3 regions of the Corallincola holothuriorum genome follow, and region 2 is predicted to be linked to each of the others. Evidence: predicted binding sites of a transcription regulator. Region 2 holds the regulator's gene; each other region holds the start of a gene.

Region 1 (3,286 bases), on a different contig from region 2:
AAAGGTGTGATACAGCAAACCTGAACCAGAGGTCAGAGTCATAAACTCGGTCTGGAAGCCAATCAAGCCGCGACTAGGGATGATGAAGTCCAAACGCACGCGCCCCTTACCATCAGGCTGCATGTTGGTCATCTCAGCTTTACGCAAGCCAAGTTGCTCCATCACTGAACCCTGATGAGGCTCCTCAACATCAACCGTCATAGTTTCAAACGGTTCTTCTAACTGACCATCGACTTCACGCAAGATAACTTCTGGACGCGATACGGCCAGCTCGTAACCTTCTCGGCGCATGTTTTCAATAAGGATCGCCAAGTGAAGCTCACCACGACCAGACACACGAAACTTATCCGGATCCGGCATCTGCTCTACACGCAGTGCAACGTTATGAACCAGCTCTTCTTCCAGCCGGTCAAGGATGTTACGTGACGTGACATATTTACCATCCAAGCCAGCAAACGGAGAGGTGTTTACCTGGAAAGTCATGGTCACTGTTGGTTCATCAACACTGAGCGGTGGTAATGCTTCAATCGCACTCGGATCGCACAGAGTGTCAGAGATCTTAAGTTCACCAAGACCTGTGATAGCGATGATGTCACCAGCAGCAGCATCTTCGACTTCATGTCGCTCTAATCCAAGATAGCCCAGTACCTGGCCCACTTTACCATTGCGCTGCTTACCGTCAGCACCAACGATAGTTACCTGTTGATTTGTCTTAACGCGGCCTTTGGTTATGCGACCAACACCGATAACACCAACATAGCTAGAATAGTCCAGCTGTGAAATCTGCATCTGGAACGGCGCATCCTGAGTCGCTTCTGGGGGGGCAACCTTTTCGACGATAGTTTCAAACAGCGGCGTCATATCATCACTGGCGTCGTCCACTTCTAACGTGGCAAAACCATTAAGAGCTGAAGCATAGACAATCGGGAAATCTAGCTGCTCATCAGTGGCACCTAAGTTATCAAACAGGTCAAATACCTGATCGATAACCCAGTCAGGACGAGCACCTGGGCGGTCAATTTTGTTAACAACGACAATGGGCTTGAGTCCCTGAGCAAACGCTTTTTGCGTTACAAAGCGGGTTTGCGGCATGGGGCCATCAACAGCATCAACCAATAGCAGTACAGAATCTGCCATTGACAATACGCGCTCAACCTCACCACCGAAGTCAGCGTGTCCAGGAGTATCGATGATATTAATATGATAGTCGTTCCAATGGATGGCGGTGTTCTTAGCCAGGATCGTGATCCCACGCTCCTGCTCCAACTCGTTGGAGTCCATCACACGCTCACCATGATTGGCACGTTCGTTAAGGGTACCCGACTGCGCTAACAGCTTATCAACCAAGGTAGTTTTACCATGGTCTACGTGGGCAATAATGGCGATATTACGTAGCTTCTCGATCACCTGAGGCCTTCCATCTAATAAGGGTGGTCTTTACAAAGGGCGCCTATTGTATAGGCGACGTGACTTAAATCCCATTTTTTAATCGTGCAAAAGATAGTCAAAAATGGATATTTTGCATCTATAATCAATATTTCCTTTATAAACAAAGGGTTAAAAATCACCTTTGATATTTATTTTTATAAACGGCAATCAACTTGAAAGAAGTTAGATTTCTCACTAACCAAAAGTGTGATATCTGTATACCCCTCTTTACGTTATGGGATATAGCACCAGATTGGCACTATGCATCACAGTGGTGCAGTGATGCACAATTACAGTGCAAGATCTATCACCTTTAGATCCCAGAAAAGTAAATTAATTGTTTTAAAACAGCCACATAATATAGTGGCACGAATTTCGCTTTTGAAGCGCAAGCTTCAATATATCTAAACATTGACACCGGAGGATGAACTAGGATGTCAGTCGCAAATGTTCTCGAACTGATTAAATCAGAAGAAGTAAGATTCATTGATCTGCGTTTTACCGACACAAAAGGTAAAGAGCAGCACGTGAGTATCCCAGTAAGCCAAATCGACGAAGAGTTCTTCGAAGAGGGCAAGATGTTCGATGGCTCATCGATCTCTGGCTGGAAAGGCATTAACGAATCAGACATGGTACTGATGCCTGACGTATCAACTGCGGTATTAGACCCATTCTCAGAAGAGTCTACGTTAATCGTCCGTTGCGACATCTTAGAACCAGATACATTGGCTGGCTACGACCGTGATCCACGCTCTGTTGCCAAACGTGGTGTTGAATACCTGAAGTCAACTGGCATTGCCGACGATGTGTTCATCGGTCCTGAGCCAGAGTTCTTCATGTTTGATGATGTTCGCTTCCACACCGACATGAGCGGTAGCTTCTATAAGTTAGATTCAGAAGAATCTAAGTGGAACAGCGGTAAAGAATATGCAGACGGCAACCTGGGTCACCGCCCAGGCGTAAAAGGCGGTTACTTCCCTGTACCTCCTGTAGATTCAGGTCACAACATCCGCTCAGCAATGTGTATCGTGATGGAAGATATGGGCTTGGTTGTTGAAGCTCACCACCATGAAGTTGCTACCGCTGGTCAGAACGAAATCGCATGTAAGTTCAACAGCTTGGTTGAAAAAGCTGATGAAGTTCAGATCTACAAGTATGTCGTACACAACGTGGCGCACCTGTATGGTAAGACTGCGACCTTCATGCCTAAGCCAATCGTTGGTGACAACGGTTCAGGCATGCACGTTCACCAGTCTTTGAGCAAAGGCGGAGAAAACATCTTTGCTGGTGACAAGTACGGCGGTCTGTCGCAAGAAGCGCTGTGGTACATCGGTGGTATCATTAAGCACGCTCGCGCGATCAACGCATTCGCGAACGCTTCAACTAACTCTTATAAGCGTTTGGTTCCAGGCTTCGAAGCTCCTGTTATGCTGGCATACTCTGCACGTAACCGTTCTGCTTCTATCCGTATCCCTGTGGTACCGAGCCCGAAAGCACGTCGCATCGAAGTTCGTTTCCCTGATCCAACTGGTAACCCTTACCTGTCATTCACAGCGATGTTGATGGCTGGCCTAGACGGAATTAAGAACCAGATCGATCCAGGCGAAGCAATGGACAAAGATCTATACGACCTGCCAAAAGAAGAAGCGTTGGCCATCCCAACTGTTGCAGCTTCACTGGAAGAAGCTCTGGCGGCACTCGATGCTGACCGTGAGTTCTTGACTGCTGGCGGCGTAATGAGTGATGACAGCATTGACGCATACATCGCGTTGAAGCAAGACGAAGTTGAGTTGCTGAACTCAACGACTCACCCTGTAGAATTCGACATGTACTACAGCGTGTAAGTAAGTTGACCATC
Region 2 (3,286 bases):
TATTCAAAAAGGCATTATTTCCTTCTTTGACGACGTCACGGTAAATCAAGGCACATTACAGATCTTTGCCGACACTTTGCAGGTTGAGCAATCCGCGGGCGCAGGAAAAGAGGTGCTCATCGCAGTCGGTAAACCAGCGAAGTTCAGTCAGGTCTTGGAAAGTGGTCAAAAAATGCATGCCGAAGCTGCAGAGATCCGTTACCGATTAGCAGATAACACTATCCAATTAACTGGTGCAGCGGTACTGACGCAGCAAGACAGCGTCGTGAAAGGCGAAACTATTCATTACGATATCGCCAAACAAAAAATGGTCGCAGAAAGTGGCACAGATAAAGATGATCGCGTGACAACCATTTTTCTCCCCGAACAGCTGCAACAACAGCTCGGCGAAAGTAAGGAATAAACCATGGCGACATTGAAAGCCAGTCAATTAGCCAAGAGCTACAAAGATAGACAGGTAGTTAAGAATGTCTCTTTAGCGCTGAATGATGGCCAAATAGTTGGCTTATTGGGACCGAATGGGGCCGGTAAAACAACCACCTTCTATATGGTGGTTGGACTGGTACCCAACGATAAAGGGCGCATCACGATTGACGATGAAGATGTGACCCTTTCACCCATGCATATCAGAGCGCGCAAGGGGATCGGTTACCTGCCACAGGAGTCCTCCATCTTTCGTAAACTCAGTGTCGCTGACAACATCATGGCAGTACTGCAAACCCGTCCAGAGTTAAGCCGGTTACAGCGCACGGAAACCTTGGAACATCTGCTAGAAGAGTTTAGCATCACTCACATAAGAGATAGCTTAGGTATGTCACTGTCAGGTGGTGAACGCCGTCGAGTAGAGATAGCCAGAGCGCTGGCTGTGGAACCTAGGTTCGTGCTGCTGGATGAGCCTTTCGCTGGCGTAGACCCTATCTCAGTCACAGATATAAAAAAGATTATTCAACACCTAAGAGACCGTGGTCTCGGTGTATTGATCACTGATCATAACGTGCGAGAAACACTCGATGTGTGCGAATATGCTTATATCGTTAGCCACGGAGAGTTAATCGCCGAAGGAAAACCGGAACAAGTGTTAGCCGACCAAAAGGTACGAGACGTATATCTCGGGGAACAATTCCGGCTATAGTGTAAGTAACCAGCGTTGATACATCGGGCTCTTTTGAGTGCCGATTAACGATGACAGCAACAGCATTATTTTAAATGTCACGGAAGTAGATGAAACCGTCATTACAGTTACGTTTAGGTCAGCAACTCACCATGACGCCGCAATTGCAGCAAGCAATCCGGCTATTGCAATTGTCGACGCTCGACCTTCAGCAAGAGATCCAAGAAGCGCTGGATAATAATCCGCTACTCGAGCAAAACGAAGCGGAAGAAACCAGTGAGCAAGTTAATGGTGAAAGCCATACCGCGACTGACAAGCTGGAACAAACCACGGCTAATGCTGAAAATAATCAGTCGGAAGAGCGCGAAGATGCAGCCATGGAAACATCTGAGGCGCTCAACCAACAACAAATCAATGAAGAACTGCCTACCGATACAACCTGGGATGACCACCTTTCAGCAGCGCCCGTTTCAGGTTCCTCGTTCAGTGATGACGCCGACTTTACCTATCAAGGCGAAACCACAGAGTCGTTGCAAGATCATCTGGAATGGCAGATGCAATTAACCCCGTTCACAGATGTCGACAGAGCCATTGCGACATCGATAATCGATGGGATTGATGAATCGGGTTACCTGACGGTCACCGCCGACGATATTCTTGCTTCTTTAGGGCAGGAAGATATCGAACTTGATGAAATAGAAGCGGTCATTAAGCGAGTACAACTGTTCGACCCTATTGGCGTAGGTGCCCGCACATTGCAGGAGTGCCTGCTGGTACAACTCAATCAGTTTGCCAAAGAGACACCTTGGCTAAAAGAGTGCCGCCAGGTTATTGGTCAGTATATTGACCTGCTAGCCAGCCGGGATTATCGCCAATTGATGCGCAAGACCAAACTGAAAGAAGACCAGCTACGTGAAGTTCTGCGGGTGATCCAGTCGTTGAATCCGCGCCCCGGCAGCGCAGTGATCAGCGGTGATGAGCAATATGTAATCCCCGATGTGTCGGTAATGAAAAAAGCTGGACGTTGGGTGGTTGAGCTAAACCCTGACTCGGTACCCAAGCTGAAAGTAAATCAGCAATACGCAGCGATGAGCCGGACGGTAAAGAACACTACTGACAGTCAATATATACGCTCTCATCTGCAGGAAGCGAAGTGGTTCATCAAAAGTCTGGAAAGTCGTAACGACACCCTACTCAAGGTCGCCAACTGTATCGTACAGTTCCAACGCGACTTCTTTGAGTACGGCGATGAAGCGATGAAGCCAATGGTACTCAATGATATTGCCTTAGCGGTTGATATGCACGAGTCCACCATCTCTCGGGTAACCACACAAAAATATATGCATACCCCGCGGGGTATTTTCGAACTCAAGTATTTCTTCTCCAGTCATGTCAGTACTGAAAGTGGCGGAGAATGTTCTTCAACGGCAATTAGAGCGTTAATCAAGAAACTTGTGGCGGCAGAAATCCCTAATAAGCCTTTGTCAGATAGCAAGATTGCTGACCTACTGGCAGATCAGGGAATTCAGATAGCGCGGAGAACCATTGCGAAGTATCGGGAATCCTTGTCTATTCCACCGTCAAATCAGCGAAAAAGCCTGCTATAGCAGGCAATAAAACTAAATAAGGATGAGGTCTATGCAAATCAATCTTACCGGCCATCATGTAGAAGTAACAGACTCTCTGCGAGAGTATGTCGACGGAAAATTTAGTAAATTAGAGCGCCACTTTGACCACATCAACAATGTCCACGTGATCCTCAATGTTGAGAAATTAACCCAAAAAGCCGAAGCCACACTGCACCTAAATGGTGGAGAGATCTTTGCGAATGCAGAGCATCGTGATATGTATGCAGCTATTGACTCGTTGATCGATAAACTCGATCGGCAAGTAATAAAACACAAAGAAAAGCTAAATGCTCACTAGAGATGTCTATGGATATATCATCCATACTTAGCCTGGACTGCACCCGAAGTGCAGTCCATGGTTCAAGTAAGAAACGAATATTAGAAATGGCCAGTGAATTGGCAGCCAAACACTTGCCAGAACATGGCCACAAAGCCATTTTCGAAAGTATTCTAGAACGTGAAAAGAAAGGCAGTACCGGTATAGGTAACGGCATTGCCATTCCCCACGGTAGGATCACTAACGCCAATAAAGCAGTCGCCGTGTTAT
Region 3 (3,286 bases), on a different contig from region 2:
CAGGAGTGGGATATAACGTTGCCAAAGCGTTACATACACTGGGGCACCCAGTGGAAATGGTTTCGATGATTGGCAACGACGTCAATGCCCCCATCGTCGAGACAGAGCTAAAACAGTTAGGCATTAGCCACCACGGTGTATGTCGCACACTGGCGCAAACCCCAGCATCGGTGATCCTGTATGCCCCCGACGGCCAACGCCAAATCCATGTGGATCTAAAGCAGATCCAAGAGACTGAGTTTGATCGCCAGCTATTCGATGAAAAGCTGCGCCGATGCCAGTTAGCTGTGATGTGTAACATCAACTACAACCGCGCCCTGCTCGCAGAGGTGAAAGCCAGTGGTAAGCCCATCGCCACCGATGTCCATGTGCTGGCGGATCCTGATGACGACTACAATCGAGATTTTATGGCAGCCGCCGATATCCTTTTCCTTAGCGACGAAGGCTTGCACGGCCGCGAGCCAGAGGCCTTTATTGGTGAGCTCTATCAACGCTACCACAACCAAATTATTGTCATGGGGCGTGGCCGCGAAGGTGCGTTGATGTTTGTGGCTGAAGACAGTCAGTTCTACCATACACCCGCCATCACGACCCGGCCAATCATCAATACTGTCGGTGCCGGTGATGCGCTATTTTCAGCGTTTGTACATGGCTGGCTGAGCCTAGGCAATCCCTATCAGGCACTGCAACAAGCGGTGCGCTTTGCGTCTTGGAAGATTGGCGAGAAAGGAGCGGCAGAAGGTTTTCTTAACGCCAAACAGCTGGATGAACTGAGTCAGACGACTCGCTAACTATTGTCATCACAAAGTAATAGGGCGCAGCTGCGCCCTATAGAGTGCCACCCTGATCGCTCCGTTAGATCTGCGCTACCGCGCTATCACCCCAACCGATCAACTGGCCATTTTTAAAGACTAACGGTGTGCACTCATCTTTGCTGGTGATACCATCTTTTTGCTGGCGCTGTGTGCGGTAATACAACAAGCGATAGTTGTCATCGCCCTTCACCAGCTTCTCATCAAAATCAGCGGTACCCATGGTCATTCGCACCTGATCCATCGCCGCGCCGACTTCCATTTTTTCCAGTTTTTCGCGGTTGATTCGCTCCCGATCTTCCCAGTCAGAACTCCAGCTGGTGCGGTCGCCATCGCCGCCAACAGCGATAACACATCCAGTTAATGTCAGTGGCAATGCCAACGCAAGTAGCAAGCAGGTCTTCTTCATACAACTATCCCTTAGTAAGTCTAACTATCTCGGATAGTTAATTAGCAACGCGCATGCCAAAAACATAACCATCTGTATTTATGAAATAAATTATATAACTGGATACATATTGAACAACAGTAAATAATGAGTTTGACCACTGTGTTGTCGATTTGACTAACTCACTGTGAAAACACTGTTCGCTTTGTTCGATGACAAAAAAGGTGATCGAGCTCTCTGCTTAATCAGAGGAGTAAAACGGGGCGGCTTTCCATTGACCTCAAGCAAAGTCAAATAGATGCAACAACTTAGAATCGCACTATCAGTGACGATGTAATGGAAGCAGTTATGCAAACAGCAGGGCAACAGCTAGGTACAACATTGGAAACCGAGCAAGGGCTACTGACACTCACCGCTTTTCTCGGCCGCGGCAAGTCAGCCTATTCCTATTTGGCCACCAATAACGGCTGCAAATACGTCGTCAAAATGATGCATGACGAACCGTGTCCCTATTATGATTTTGGCAATCAGAACAAAGTCACGGTTGAACTGAATGCCTATCACACCCTAGACCGCCTGGGCATACCCGTACCTAAGTTACTCAGTCACGATGAACAGCGTGGATTTTTGGTCAAGTCATACATTGAAGGCGTATTAGCAAACGACCTTATTGCAGATGGCAATGTCGAAACAGTGTTGCCACAGCTCTATCAGATCTCAAAAATTGCCCAACACGCAGGCCTGAATCTGGACTACTTTCCTGCCAATTTTGTCTGCGCCGACAACCAGCTATTCTACGTCGATTATGAGCACAACCCTTATGACTCTGCCTGGGATCTGCACAATTGGGGGATCTATTACTGGGCAAATAGCGCGGGGATGGCTGACTACCAACGCACCGGCGATATTCTGAACTTAAATCAAACGTTGGATTCAGGCATTCCTATCAAAGCGCCGCTGCAAAGTCGAGTGAACAATTGGCAGCAACGCTATCAACACGGCTAGCGTGACATCGCAGCATCAGTTCACATCAGACAACACGCCGATTTTCTAACGAGCACAGTCTAAATCTAGTGGAAGCTCGATAAGCGACTTGATTCATTAATGAATTTATCAAATTCATGGTTTTTCATAGAGAATATCGTCTATCCTTAAAGCCAGAAAAAATGCGCTGATTCATAAAGTTAGCCACCGTCTTGCAGCATCCGCTCATGGCTAGAATCATCATGATGGGATGTTAAACAACATTTCCGAAATAGACCTCACCATTATCACTTGGGTAATGAAATTTAGACGTAATTTGAGATTCAATATGAACAAAGTACACGGAACATTGCACTGGACACTTTGTATAGTCGGACTCTTGCTAGCTACGGGATGCGACAATAAACAAGCCCCTCCTCCCCCACCGAAACCCAGTGTCATCGTGGTTGCAGCGGGTATTGAATCCATTACACCTAACAGTGAGTTTGTTGGTCGTACCCAAGCCAATGAAGACACCACCATCAACGCCCGTGTCTCTGGGCTACTGCTACGAAGAGTGTTTCAAGAAGGCGCCGATGTCGCCAAAGGTGATCTGCTGTTTGAAATTGACCCAGACACTTACGCCACCGAAGTTGCTCAAGCAGAAGCTCGGTTACAGCAAGCCGTTGCGGCAAAAAAGGTTGCCTTCAGCAATTATAACCGCGGTACGGAGATCTTCGCTGCTGGCGTCATCAGTGCCAAAGAGATGGATGAACTGACCGGCTACAAGCTAGATACCGAGGCGGAAGTTTCACGGGCCAAAGCGGCATTAAAAGCCGCCAAACTCAATCTCAGTTATACCAAAATTGTCGCGCCTATCAGTGGCCGAATGAGCCGCTCGAAAGTATCCGAAGGCGATCTCATCTCCCCCGAACGCTCACTCGCAACCCTAGTCAATTTAGATCCTATTGAAGTCAACTTTCAGGCCAGTGAGAAGGTTATCGCCAAGTACCGCAATGACGGTGGTGATAATGGCGAACCAGCGATAAAGGCATCTGACCTGGTCATCGAGATGCGTCTGCCCAATGGCGAGATGTACGAACAGACGGGTCAGATCGATTTT

What was found. Region 2 encodes sigma-54, which starts transcription at its own class of promoters, with help from an activator protein. Its sites were predicted from a motif close to GTTGGCACGNNNNTNGNNT; they were not measured.
Region 1: a site for sigma-54 is predicted at 1,791-1,809, ahead of glnA (glutamate--ammonia ligase). Genes of this name have one in related genera too.
Region 3: a site for sigma-54 is predicted at 1,264-1,282, ahead of DU002_RS05880 (DUF3192 domain-containing protein). Genes of this name have one in related genera too.

Annotation. Positions count from the first base shown of each region.
Region 1 is NZ_QPID01000003.1:257,186-260,471, reverse strand. It holds gene typA (translational GTPase TypA) at 1-1,407, opposite strand, end outside; gene glnA (glutamate--ammonia ligase) at 1,863-3,272, shown strand.
Region 2 is NZ_QPID01000005.1:69,663-72,948, reverse strand. It holds gene lptA (lipopolysaccharide transport periplasmic protein LptA) at 1-403, shown strand, start outside; gene lptB (LPS export ABC transporter ATP-binding protein) at 407-1,132, shown strand; gene DU002_RS09455 (RNA polymerase factor sigma-54) at 1,222-2,718, shown strand; gene hpf (ribosome hibernation promoting factor) at 2,750-3,037, shown strand; gene ptsN (PTS IIA-like nitrogen regulatory protein PtsN) at 3,046-3,286, shown strand, end outside.
Region 3 is NZ_QPID01000003.1:64,789-68,074, reverse strand. It holds gene DU002_RS05885 (carbohydrate kinase family protein) at 1-791, shown strand, start outside; gene DU002_RS05880 (DUF3192 domain-containing protein) at 856-1,221, opposite strand; gene DU002_RS05875 (BUD32 family EKC/KEOPS complex subunit) at 1,549-2,205, shown strand; gene DU002_RS05870 (efflux RND transporter periplasmic adaptor subunit) at 2,513-3,286, shown strand, end outside.